DNA from 2 places in the Achromobacter sp. 01N37 genome. Region 2 is predicted to be linked to the other one. Evidence: riboswitches for the same ligand, from Rfam matches in the RefSeq annotation. Region 2 holds a riboswitch; the other holds the start of a gene.
The links. A riboswitch is a leader RNA that binds a small molecule or an ion and turns the genes downstream of it on or off. The one in region 2 is predicted to bind thiamine pyrophosphate.
Positions count from the first base shown of each region.

Region 1 (6,496 bases), on a different contig from region 2:
GCCGCTCCAGCGGGACATATAGGACGCATTCACTTCCACCAGGAGTTATGCCAGCTGCCCCCGTGGCCAACCCGTCCGCACGAGCAGGTATCATCTGCCCTTATCCCGGCGCCCGCCGGTCACGCCCCGGATGAATAGCCAGATTCGTAGCCAGATACGTAGCTAGACCGGGTTTTTGGAAGGCGGCGCCTTTGAGAACCGCATCAACAAACGGTCTACGCAGAACATGAAATTAGCCACCTGGAACGTGAACTCCCTGAAGGTGCGCCTGCCGCAAGTGCTGGACTGGCTGGCCGCCAATCCTGTCGACGTGCTGTGCATCCAGGAACTGAAGCTCACCGACGAAAACTTCCCGGAAGACGCTTTCAAGGAAGCCGGCTATCACGCCGTCTGGGCCGGTCAGAAGACGTATAACGGCGTCGCCATCATTTCGCGCGTGCCGGGCACGTCCATGGTGCGCAACATTCCCGGCTATGAAGACCCGCAGCAGCGTGTGCTGGCCTTGACTTTCCCCAGCCCCGAAGGCGATGTGCGCGTGGTGTGCGCGTATTGCCCCAACGGGCAGTCGCTGGATTCCGACAAGTACGTCTACAAGCTGGCGTGGTTCGACGCCATGCGCAATTGGCTGGCCGACGAGATCAAGCAGTACCCGCGTCTGGCCGTGCTGGGCGACTACAACGTGGCGCCCGCCGACGAAGACGTGCACAACCCCGAAAAATGGGAAGGCCAGGTGCTGGTGTCCGAACCGGAACGCGCCGCCTTGCAAGGCCTGATCGACCTGGGCCTGACCGATTCCTTCCGTCTGTTCGAGCAGCCCGAAAAGTCGTTTTCTTGGTGGGACTACCGCCAATTCGCCTTCCGCCGCAACGCTGGCCTGCGGATCGACCACGTCCTGCTGTCGGCCCCCTTGGTCAAGCGCTGCGTCGCCTGCGTGATCGACAAGGAACCGCGCCGCAACGAGCAGCCGTCGGACCACGCGCCTGTCGTCGCCACCTTGGAATTCGTCTGAAAATTTTTGCCTGGCGCCGTATTGCACGGCGCTTTAAAGTTCAGGTATAGTTTTGCTCTTGCTTCAATGGGGCGGTAGCTCAGCTGGGAGAGCGTCGCGTTCGCAATGCGAAGGTCGGGAGTTCGATCCTCCTCCGCTCCACCAAATTCCAGACAAGAAAGCCTTGGACACCACAACGTGTTCCAAGGCTTTTTTGTTTTCCGGGCGGTCTGCGGGGATGGGGGTTGCAGGCCGGATTTACACCGCGTCCTTATCCAGCCGCCGCACCGCCGCGCTCAGCGTCGAAAAATCAAACTCCCGAATACCGCGCCGCGCCAGGCGCATGAGCACCGTGACGACCACCGGCACAAACGCCGCCAGCAGGAACGATTCCAGCAGGAACGTGGGTTTGTCGCCCGGGGCCGGGAAGAAGAACAGCCCTGCCGCCAGCCCCGCGACGGTCGCCGTCGTTGCCGTCACGCCATCGTGCTTGCGGCTGAACAGGCCATAGAACACGGGGAACGCGGCGGCGGAGCACAGCAGGTCGGCCAGCAGGAACAGGTACAGCACGCTGTAGCCTTGCGAGGCCACAATCATCACCGGAATCGCCAGCAGCAAGACCGCCCAGCGGGCCAGGCGCTTCATGTCCATGCCGTTGGCGTTGGGCATCAGCCGGCGCATGTCGACGGCGACGATGCTCGATACGGCGCTGATTGCCGTGTCGGCCGTGCTCATCACCAGCGACAGGCCCAGCGGGATCAACGCAATCACGAACCACGCGGGCGCGTGCGGCATGATGACGCTGAACAGTGCGATGGAACTGTCACCCTCCGGCGCCAGGCCCACGAATGCCAGGCCGAACAGGCCCATCAGGAAGATGAACGGTGCGGCCAGAATGCCGCCCAGCAGAAAACCATTGCGCATCGACCGGGCATCTTTTGCGGCATAAATGCGCTGCCAGTTGCCCTGGTGAAAGATGCCGGTCAGCAAGATGGCCACGAAGAAAGTCAGGCCGGCTTTCACGCCCACGGGGTCGGTCAGGTCCAGCAATTGTGGCGCGCGCGCTTGCAGGGCTTCGATGGTGGGCAGCGCACCACCCGCAGCTTGCCAGCCGACCACGCACAAGATCACCAGCAACGGCACGATGACCATCATCTGCACCTGATCGGTGAAGATCGACGAGCGCAGCCCGCCGTAGGTGGTGTAGAGCAGCGTCGTGCCCATCACGATGGCGGCGGTGGCCCACAGCGGCACGGGCGCCAGCATGGTGACCAGTTTTGCAATCGCCGTCACCTCGGCCGACAAGGCGATGAACAGGTAGAACAGCATGATGAACAGCGCCAGCCCGTACATCGGGCGGCCGTAGCGCGCCATCAGGAATTCAGTCAGCGTATGCCCATGCGGAATCAGTTCACGCATGCGCCGGCCCAGCGGAATCATGACCAGACGCGGTGACATCGAGCCCAGCGCGTAGCCGATCACTGCGGCCAGTCCGCCCCAGGTTGCGGCCTGCGCGGGCGAGAACAGAATCCATGCGCCCAGCGTTGACGCCATCAACGTCAGGATGGTGCCGAACGCGCCCTGGCTGTTGCGGGCCACGATGTAGTCTTCCAGCGAGCCGCGCTTGCGCCGGGTGTACAGGACGCTGGCGACGGCGAAGCCGCCCGAGAACAGCAGCAGCCACATCAAGGCGGTGGATTGGGTCAGCATGAAGTCGGTCCTCCCTGGTCCGGCGGACAGCCGGACGCGCAGCGCAGCGGCCCGTCCGGTAACAGGGGCCGCTGATGAATAAAAGTCTAGGGAGGGCGCACGAACCGTGCGATGTCCTTCCCTTCGCCGGCATTACCCGGATCAGGTTCAAAGGGTTACCGCAATGAAGCGGAATCTCAGCCCAACAGGGCTCCCCCAGGAATTGACCGCAAGAGTAGGAGAGCGGCGCGTCAATGTCAACGCGTGGAATGTGCTAAGTTCGCCCGCTTGCGGCACCCGATTGCATGCGTGCCGGTGAAACCGACGAGCCGATCATGTCCCTTGCACACCCCGCCCCTGCCCTGAACGAACAACTGGTGATTGTCACGGGCGGCGCCCGTGGACTGGGCGCGCACATCGCGCGCGCGTTTCTGCGTGAAGGCGCGCGCGTGGTCATCAACTACCTGAACAGCGCTGACGCCGCGCAGGCGCTGGCCGCCACCGCACCGGGCCGCGCGCTGGCTATCCAGGCCGATGTGCGTGATGCGCAGGCGGTGCAGGCGTTGGTAGCGCAGGCGCAAAGCCACTTCGGCATGCCGGTCACCACCGTGGTCAACAACGCGCTGCCCGCGTTCCAGTTCAATGGCGACGCCCGCCCGCATGCGGACACGTTGACGTGGGACAACCTGAATCAGCAGATCGAAGGTAGCGTGCGCGGCGCGTTGAACACGACTCAGGCGGCGCTGCCCGGCATGCGTGAGGCCGGGGTCGGACGCATCATCAACATCGGCACGAACCTGGTCCAGAACCCGGTCGTGCCGTATCACGATTACACCGCCGCCAAGGCTGCGCTGCTGTCGTTCACGCGGACCTTGTCGCATGACCTCGGGCCCCATGGCATCACGGTCAACATGGTGTCGGGCGGCCTGCTGCGCACCACCGACGCGTCGGCTGCAACGCCCGAAGCGGTGTTCGATTTGATTGCCGCCAGCACGCCGCTGCGCACCGTCACCACGCCCGAACAGTTCGCCGACGCCGTGCTGTTTTTTGCCAGCCCTTGGTCGCGCAGCGTCACCGGCCAGAACCTGGTCGTCGACGGCGGCCTCGTGAAGAACTAAGCGCCATGCTGCATCTGAACCTGTTCATCTTTGGCTGCGGCCACCACCGCGCGGCGTGGCGCCATCCCGATTCGGCGGCCGAACGGCTGGGCGACATCAGCTACTACGAGTCGCTGGCGCGCACGGCCGAACGCGGCAAGCTGGACGCCATTTTCTTTGCGGATGGGCAGTCGATGGACAACATCGGCGACGGCCCGCGCTGGTATCTGGAACCGCTGACGACCATGGCCGCCATCGCGCGCGCCACCACGCACATCGGCCTGATCAGCACCGTGTCCAGCACCTTCTTCACGCCCTTTCACGCGGCGCGCATGGTGGCGTCGCTGGATCACATCTCGGACGGCCGCATGGGCTGGAACGTGGTCACCTCGATGTTCGACGCCGAGGCCCGCAACCATGGCTATGAAGCCATGCCCGGCCATGAATGGCGCTATGCGCGCGCTGAAGAATTCGTCGACGTCGCGTTGCGCTTGTTCGACTCCTGGCACGACGATGCGCTGGCCATCGACCGCAACGGCGTCTATGGCGTGCCCGAACGCGTGCAAGCCATCCATCACCATGGCGAGCATTTTCTGGTCGACGGCCCGCTGACGGTGCCGCGCCCGCCGCAGGGCCATCCGGTGCTGTTCCAGGCCGGCGCATCGGACCAGGGCCGCGACTTGGCCGCCCGGCGCGCGGAAGCGATCTATGCGGTCGCCTACGACCTGCCCGCCGCGCAGTCCTATTACCGCGACATCAAACAACGCGTGCTTGCGGCCGGCCGCAGCGCGTTTGTGCCGATCATGCCGGGGCTGGTCACGTATGTGGGGTCCACCGAGGCCGAGGCCCGCGCCAAGCAACGCGAGCTGGACGTACTGCTGCCCAGCGATGCGTCGCTGCGCCAGCTTGGCACCTTTGTGCTTCAGGATTGCAGCGCGTGGGAGCTGGATGCGCCCGTGCCGCCACTGCCGCCCCTTGAAGATTTCAAGGGGCCCAAAGGCCGGTACGGCACCATTCTGCGGATCATCGAAACCGAACAACCCACCGTACGCCAGCTACTTGGCCGACTGGCGGCGGGCGGTGGCCATTGCACGATGGTCGGCACGCCAGAGCAGATCGCGGACAAGATGGAACACTGGTTCAGAAACGAAGGCGCCGACGGCTTCAACCTGATGCCACCGTCTCTGCCCAGCGGCATCGACGACTTTGTGGAACAAGTGATTCCCGTGCTGCAACGTCGCGGGCTGTTCCGCACTGAGTACGAACATCGCACGCTGCGCGGTCATCTTGGGCTGGAAAGACCTGGCCGGTAATACCTTGCGCAGCGCGCCATAGGGGCGACGGCACCGTTACGTTCTTGAAAGTTACGGGCTGCCGTAGCGGCATCTCCAGCGCCCCCGAGTTGCGCGAACGCGCGTGCACGGCAGCTGAACGACCCTTCAGGGCCTTCATCGCAACGAAATGATAGACACAATTTATCAATTTGTACGAAAGAGGCCCTGCTCAAATTCACCCTTCAAATCGTGACCCTCCCTGCATTAGCGATTAACGCCCGTTCATCTCTCTAAAGAACTGTTGTTATCTCGCAATAAATCGGAGGTTTTCATATGTGTCTCAAGTAACTGAATCTTAGCCATTAAGGAAGGAGTCAGGGGTAAGCCATCGGAATACGACCCCAATTTGTATATTCCGAACCATTATGTAGTTTTCAGTTTCATGTATTCCGGCGGTGTTCCCTATTGTGGACACCAGGGCTGCTTTCGCAATGCTGAAAGCAGGCAATACAAGCCTTAGAACCGGATGTGGATATGAAACTAACGAAAACTTTGCTCGTAGGCGCGATTCTGGCTGGCATGGCCGGTGCGGCCCAAGCTGAAACGTCTGTCACCCTGTACGGCATTGTCGATCTGGGCCTGACCTATCAACGTGGCAAGGTTGGCACCACGGACGCAAACCGTGGCGTAAACGGCGGCGACTATTCCTCCCGGATCGGCATGAACGACGGCATCCAGAACGGTTCCCGTTTTGGCCTGCGCGGAACGGAAGACCTGGGCGATGGCCTGTCGGCTGTCTTCACGTTGGAAAGCGGCTTCACCGCCAATAATGGCAACCGTTCGCAAGGCGACCGCCTGTTCGGCCGTCAAGCCACCGTCGGCCTGAACAGCGAGCAGTTCGGTCTGCTGGAACTGGGCCGCCAAACCAACATCGCGTCCAAGTACTTCGGCGACATTGATCCGTTCTCGCTCGACTACCTGAACGCCAACATGGGTATGGCTTTCAGCGCGGCCAACACGGTCCGCTACGACAACATGGTCATGTACCAGACCCCGGTCTGGAGCGGCTTCCAAGGCGGCGTGGGCTATTCGTTCTCGACCGATGACGTCGAAGGCCCGACCGGCTTCAAGACCAAGGAAAACAACCGCGCCTGGACGGCCGGCGTGCGTTACGACAACGGCCCGCTGAAGGTGGCCTTGTCCTATGACGTGCAATACCGCAAGCCGAACCAGCCGCAACCGCAGCAGTTCATTATCGGCGCCGCCTACGACTTCGAAGTGGTCAAGCTGTCGCTGGCTTATGGCCGTTCCGAAGACGGCGTTTTCGCCGGCCAGGATTTCTCGTTGATGGGCGGCCGCCAGCAAGCAGGCGGCCCGGCCAACGGCCAGGGCTTCACGAATGGCCGCTTCACGTGGGACGGCCTGCGCATCAACTCATACATGGTCGG
Region 1 is NZ_JBFTRX010000003.1:277,137-283,632, reverse strand. Features, by position in the region: gene xth (exodeoxyribonuclease III) at 227-1,009, shown strand; tRNA gene AC1DSJ_RS07475 (tRNA-Ala) at 1,078-1,153, shown strand; gene AC1DSJ_RS07470 (sodium:solute symporter family protein) at 1,247-2,698, opposite strand; TPP riboswitch at 2,800-2,905, opposite strand; gene AC1DSJ_RS07465 (3-oxoacyl-ACP reductase) at 3,013-3,795, shown strand; gene AC1DSJ_RS07460 (LLM class flavin-dependent oxidoreductase) at 3,801-5,087, shown strand; gene AC1DSJ_RS07455 (porin) at 5,583-6,496, shown strand, end outside.
Region 1: another riboswitch for thiamine pyrophosphate. It lies ahead of AC1DSJ_RS07470 (sodium:solute symporter family protein); the one in region 2 lies ahead of AC1DSJ_RS23430 (LuxE/PaaK family acyltransferase).

Region 2 (6,496 bases):
GGGCCGGCGTTGCAATGACACGGGCAGCAGCACGTTGTCGATGACGCGGCGCCATTCCAGCAACGTCGGCGCCTGAAACACATAGCCCAGTTGCGGGCCGGGCGTGGCGGGCGTGCCGTCCCACAGCTGGACGCGGCCCGACTGCGGGGCCAGCAGGCCCGCAGCCAGCTTGAGCAGTGTCGTCTTGCCGCAGCCGCTGCGCCCCACCAGGCAATGCACGCCACCGGCCTCCAGCCGCCAGTCGACGCCATCCACAATGGGCGGCCGGCCGGGGTAGGTGTACACCACCTGTTCAAGGTTCAGAAAAGGCATGGCCCGGTCCGCGCTCATGGCTCGTAGGGGGCGAACGGGTCGGCGGCGGTTTCGGCGGATTGTTCAATTTCCGTCATGCGCACGAGGTCCAGCAGATTGAAGCGGCCGTCGTGATGCCAGCCCGCTTCGGGCAGGCTCATCGAGCCGATGGCGCTAATGCGGGTGACGCCCGCTGCGCCCAGTTGCTCGGCCAGCCGGTACAGTTCTTCGGGCGTCGCCGCGACGCCCGCCGTTTGCAGATAGTCGTGATGGGTGGCCACGAGCGGCGCAACATCGTCCAGCGTGTCGATGCCCGCCACCACGATGCTGCGTTGCAGGGCGGTCGGCATCAGAGGCTGCGCCGCGTCGGCATACGCGACGCTCCACGCCGTGTCGGGGTCGCCGATCAGCGTGTTGGCGCCGTCCGCGGGCAGTTGCCATTCGATCGATTGCCGCCACTTCGCCACGGCAGCGGATTCTTCCAGGTCCATCGCGCGCCGGGGAAAGCGGCGTTGCAGATTCGACAGTTCGCCCGCCAGATAGCTGGCGAAATGGCGCGGCGACACCCGGCCGCCGCGCTGCACGTAAAACACATGCGGGGAATAACAACCCTGCTGGTCATAACGCATGACATCCCACGCCGCGCGGCGCGCCAGCGCAGGGGCTTTCTGTGCATCCAGCGCCATGGCGCTGACAACGCCAAAGCCCAGCTTGTGGCCGTGCGCCAGAAAGCGTGTCGTGACCGGCAGGCGGCGCTGGATGGCGTGCAGCGCGTCGTTGCCGCCATAGGCGACCACGGTATCGGCCTGTGCATACAGCGCCGACGCGTCGTCATCGCCCGCGCCACGCCACCAGACGACCGCCATGCAGTCAGCCAGCGGCGGGTGCACGTCGGCCAGCAAACGCGCGAACCAGCCGGCGAAGAGCGGCTCGGCGCTAGGCAGTTTTCCGATGTTGCCGGCCTTCACCAGCAGGCCGCAGATCAAGCTCCACAACGCGAGTACGGGCACGTTGCCGGCCCAGCTGTGCACCAGTAGTTGCGGGCCGTATGCGCGCACGGCGCCGCCTTTGATCGCAGGCTGGAAGCTGTCCAGCACCTTGGGGTTGGCGAAGTCTTCGGCCACAAAACGATGCAGCTGCGGGGCGCGGAATGTCTTGAGAAAACCGGTGAGCCCCAGACGAACCATGTCGGCGTCGTAGCCGGTCACGACCGGCAGCAGCGTATCGGCCTGGCGGCGCAGCGGGTCGTTCGGGTCGAGCAGGCGGCCGATGGCGCGGTCGATGATGGTGATGATTTCCGACACCGTCATCGTCTTCAGATGCTGCGCGCTGGCGCGTTTGACGCGCTGGGCAAGCGCTTGCATCTGCGCGGCCGTCAGCACCGGCACGGCGACGTCCACGCGTTGCCCGTCCTGCTCGAACGGCAGCGTATGCCATTGGACATCAGCCGAGGCGAGCCCCGGCAGGTATCCCGCCTCGACCCGTTGCACGTTCATGATCGCGCCGACTGAATGAACTCTTCGACCGCCAGCGAGCAGCCCTTGGCCTGCGCGCCTTCGGCCCGGCCCAGCAGCAGGAAGCCGCCCTCGGCGGGTTCGCCCACGTCTTCCGTCAGGATGGTGTTGACCGAATTGAAGTTGCCCAAGTCGCAATGCGCGAGGATGCCGCGTTCGCCCGCCGGCACGGTGCGGCCCGTGGCGGGGTCCACCAGCCGCGACCGAATCCAGTGCGGCCCCGATTTCACCGACGGCACGGCGGCGTTGCCGTTGTCGTAGAACTGCGTGCTGAGTTCGGTCATGCCGTACATGTTGATGCACAGCGAACGCGGCACGCCCAGCAGCGCAGAGAGCTCCGCATAGAACGTGTCCAGCGGCAGCTCGCGCGATTGGCCCTTGTAGCCGCCCGTATCCAGAATGCGGCTGCCCGGCGGCAGGCGGAACTTGCGGCCTTCGCGGCGCAAGGCGTCAATCACATGCACGAAGCTGAAGCTTGCGCCCAGCAGCGCATAAGGCTCGCCGCTGCGCTCGGCGTCTTCCAGCTGGCGCCACAAACCGTCAAGATCAATACCCTGCGGTGACATGAAATAGCGGCTGCCTTCGCTGCCAAAGGCGGATTTGGCCAGCGCCAGATAATGCGCCAGCGACGAATTCGGCATCGCCACTTCGTCTGGAAACAAGATGCCCATCGGCAGTTGCGCCGTGCCTTGCATGACGCGGGCCGCGAAGTTGCGCGTCATGGACAGGTCGTAGACGGCCAGATGCGGATGGAAGTGCCGCCCGCGCATGTCGGCGCGCGTCGTGCCGCTGGTCATGAACACGCGCTCGTCGGGCCGCGCGGGTTCACAGCGCAACTCCATCGCCTTGAACGCGTCGATCGGCACGGCCGGAATATCGCTCCACGTCTTCACATTGCGCACGGTTGCGCCACGGCGCTGGCAGAAGCTGCGGTAGGGCGCGCTGGCCCCATATTGATAGGCAAAAAGCCGCAGCGCGAGCTGATCAAACTGCTCGTCGGTGCAGCCGTCCTGGGCGATGAATTCGAGTAGTTCCGCGACCGGCGGTGCGACGTTGTTCATGGGCGTTCGATGATTCCTGTACAGGGAAGCTCCGAAGCCCGCCTGCGCAAGCGGCGCAAAGGCGCGGCAGGTCAAGGCGAATGCTCTTCTTACGCCGGCATGAACCGGGTCAAGTTCGCGGGTCTGATTCTCAGCACTGGCGTGCACCCCGGAGCAGAGGCAATGTTAACCCGCAATGGGGTGGAAGTTTCGGGCTTGCCGGCTATCGTGGCCGCCCAGCGTCAATCCACTTCTGCGTCATGCCTCTAGCCAGGTTATAGCGGGCGCAGTTGTATTGCTCGAGGTGGTCCAGTTCCGTGTTCGCGATGGCGCGCAATGCCTCAACGTCGGCAGGCTGGACTGAAACCTCCGGCAGCGCGTCCGCCAGCGTTCGGCGATAGAAGACGACGAACTGCATGATTTCATTGAGGCTCTGCCGATACCGGGCTCGAAGCGGGTCGGGGACGGATAGAGAGGCGCGCAGTACGCTGTATTTCCGAATGGATCGGCGATAGATGAATTCAAACAACTCTACCGCGGCGGCGACGTTGCGCTGTTCATAGACGCCCAGCATGGCCACGGCGTAGTCCGCGCGCTCTACATCCAGGAAAGACAGGGGCGCGCAGTTGTGCAGCAAGAGCGGCATGTTGGCGCTCAGGCGGCTTGTGCGCTTGTTGCCGTCCGCGAAGGGCTGTAGATAAGCCACGTGGACCCAAAGGAAGAATGCCGCTTCAACGGGGTTGTGAATGTGGCGGGCCTTGTCGACGATGTCATTCAGCGATTCTTCCAGGAACGTGGGAATGTTGCTCGGTGTGTAGACAGAGCCATCTATATTCACCAGACGTCGACGGAAGCTGCCGATGTCGCGTGAGTCCCGCAAGAGATCCCTCATCAACTTGGCCTGCAGGTCGACGATGACCGGCACAGTGATGCCCTCGGTAGGCACCGCGTCGACAAGGAACTCAATGGCGTTCTTGTGGTTCAGCAACATCAGGGCGTCTTCGTCGAGGGGGCCAGCTTGCTCGCCGAGCTCGAAGAGTTCCTTGGTGTCCAGCAAGCTTTTGTTGTTGCCCTCCAGGCGCGACGATGACCAGGACAAGTCGATAAGCAATTGCTCCAGCACCTCGCGGGCGTACGTTCCCGCCGGTTGCTGATCTTGGCTTCGGCCTGCGTTGTACAAGTCCGTGGCGAGTGTCGGTGGCAGCAGGCTGGACTGATTTGGAACGTAGTTAGCGACGAAGCTCCTTTCGTAGCCCACTGGAGTGCGGGTTCCCAAAGGTGCGCGTAGCGCTTGAACCAATGGCAAGGCTGCCGGTGACCAATGCAGGTGGCCAGTGAGCGGTGGCACGGTTGCGAGTGACGGCAACGCAGCCAGGGCAGACTGGCCCGCATCGGTGGCCACGTAGCGGGTGGCTCGGCCTGCGCCCAGTCTTTCCAGAAAGCCGGCGGCCACGAGGTCCCGCAAGGTCCGGTTGATGCTGGGCCGGGAGGCTTGAAGGATTTGCTCGAGTGCGCCAGGTTCTATGGGTCGTCTGGCGGCCAGAATCTGACGCAGCATGGCTTCATGCCGGAGTGACAGGCTGGCGAGGCTAGGTGGGGTCATCTGGGCGAGACTTGCCTATGGAGGGGGGGCTAATCTTGTCAGGGTGACAAGATTAAGGCTCAAATCTTATCACCTGACAAGATTTCGATAAGATTTCGATAAGATTAGGGCGTGGTGATAAGAAAGACGGCGCTAGAAAGCAGGGCAGCGCCAAACGCAAAAAGCCCCGCCAAGGCGGGGCTCAATGCTTGAATCTGTTGGTGGCCTGGGGCGGAATCGAACCACCGACACAAGGATTTTCAATCCTCTGCTCTACCGACTGAGCTACCAGGCCAACGAAGTCCGCAACTATACACAATTTTTTCTTCCTGTGCCAGCCAAGTAGAAAAAATCGCGACAATTTCTGGTTAAGGGGCCAGAGCCAAAGTGTTGGGTGAATGGCACGCCAGGGTGCGACGCAGGGTCGCGGACGGGGCGTGAATTGGCCTGGGGATAACCCGCAGGGGTATAATCTTCGACAGTTCGCTGTTACGTTTCCGGAAAATTCCCGGCCCGGGTTCCGCCCCGGTTGCTTAAGGTGGCCCTGACGTAACGCCTTGTTCTTAGTGGCAGTTCTTAACGCTAACTCATGTCGGTAGCTGTCCTTGCCTTCGGTCTGAATCACACGTCCGCGCCGGTTTCGGTTCGCGAACGCGTGTCTATGCCCGTCGATCTGGTCAAGCCCGCGCTGGAAGGTCTGCGTTCGGCATTCGGCGGTTCCGTCCGCGAAGCCGCCATCCTGTCCACCTGTAATCGCACCGAGATCTATTGCGCGGCTGACGGCCACGTTGCTGATCAACTGCCCGCCTGGCTGGCTGAACACAACCGCCTGGACGCCGGCACGCTGCGCCCGCACCTGTACCGCCATCATCAAGACGACGCCGTTCGTCACGCGTTCCGCGTGGCCAGCGGCCTGGATTCCATGGTGCTGGGCGAAACCCAGATCGTGGGCCAGATGAAAGACGCCGTGCGCGCCGCGGGCGAAGCCGGGTCGTTGGGCACCTTGCTGCATCAGATGTTCCAGCGCACGTTCTCGGTCGCCAAGGAAGTGCGGTCGCAAACCGCGATCGGCGCGCAGTCGGTGTCCATGGCCGCCGCCGCCGTCCGCTTGGCCGAACGCGTGTTCGGCAATCTGGACCAGGCCCGCACGCTCTTCATCGGCGCGGGCGAAATGATCGAACTTTGCGCCACGCACTTCGCCGCGCAACGTCCGCGCAGCATGGTCGTGGCCAACCGCACGGCCGAGCGCGCCGAAATTCTGGCCAACCGGTTTTCGGCCAGCACGATGAAACTGTCTGACCTGACAGACCGCCTGTCCGAGTTCGACGTCATCGTTTCCTGTACGGCAAGCTCCTTGCCCATCCTCGGTCTGGGGATGGTGGAAAGGGCCACGCGCCTGCGCCGTCACCGCCCGATGGTCATGATTGATCTGGCCGTGCCGCGCGACATCGAACCCGAAGTCGGCCGCCTGGACGACGTCTATCTGTATTCGGTGGATGATCTGGGCCGCCTGGTGCAGACCGGCACCGACGCGCGCCGCGCGGCCGTGGTGCAAGCCGAAGCCATCATCGAAACCCGCGTCCAGGGCTTCATGCACTGGATGCAATCCCGCGAAGTGGTGCCCGTCATCCGCGACCTGCATCAGGCCGCCGAAGACGTCCGCGCCGCCGAACTCGAACGTGCGCGCCGCATGCTGGCGCGTGGCGAATCGCCCGAAGCCGTGCTGGAACAACTGGCCCACGGCCTGACGCAAAAATATCTGCACGGCCCGCTGGCAGCGTTGAACCGCAGCGAAGGCGACGAGCGCAAGCAGCTGCTTGCGTGGATGCCGCGCCTGTTCCCCGGCCGCGACTCCCGCCGTTAGCGAATCTGTCCCACGTCCCGCCTCCTGGCGGGCGTTCGTCTTGTGGGCGCCCGCTATTCCTGTTTTCTCTTTGGTCATTCCCCCATGAAATCTTCCATGCGTAGCCGGCTGGAGCATCTGTGTCACCGCCTGACCGAGGTGGACGCGTTGCTCGCCCAACCGGAAACCGCGTCCGATATGGACCGTTTCCGCAAGCTCTCGCGCG
Region 2 is NZ_JBFTRX010000013.1:102,272-108,767, forward strand. Features, by position in the region: gene AC1DSJ_RS23420 (ABC transporter ATP-binding protein) at 1-312, opposite strand, end outside; gene AC1DSJ_RS23425 (acyl-CoA reductase) at 327-1,787, opposite strand; gene AC1DSJ_RS23430 (LuxE/PaaK family acyltransferase) at 1,784-2,866, opposite strand; TPP riboswitch at 2,936-3,027, opposite strand; gene AC1DSJ_RS23435 (Fic family protein) at 3,069-4,403, opposite strand; tRNA gene AC1DSJ_RS23440 (tRNA-Phe) at 4,647-4,722, opposite strand; gene hemA (glutamyl-tRNA reductase) at 5,017-6,291, shown strand; gene prfA (peptide chain release factor 1) at 6,376-6,496, shown strand, end outside.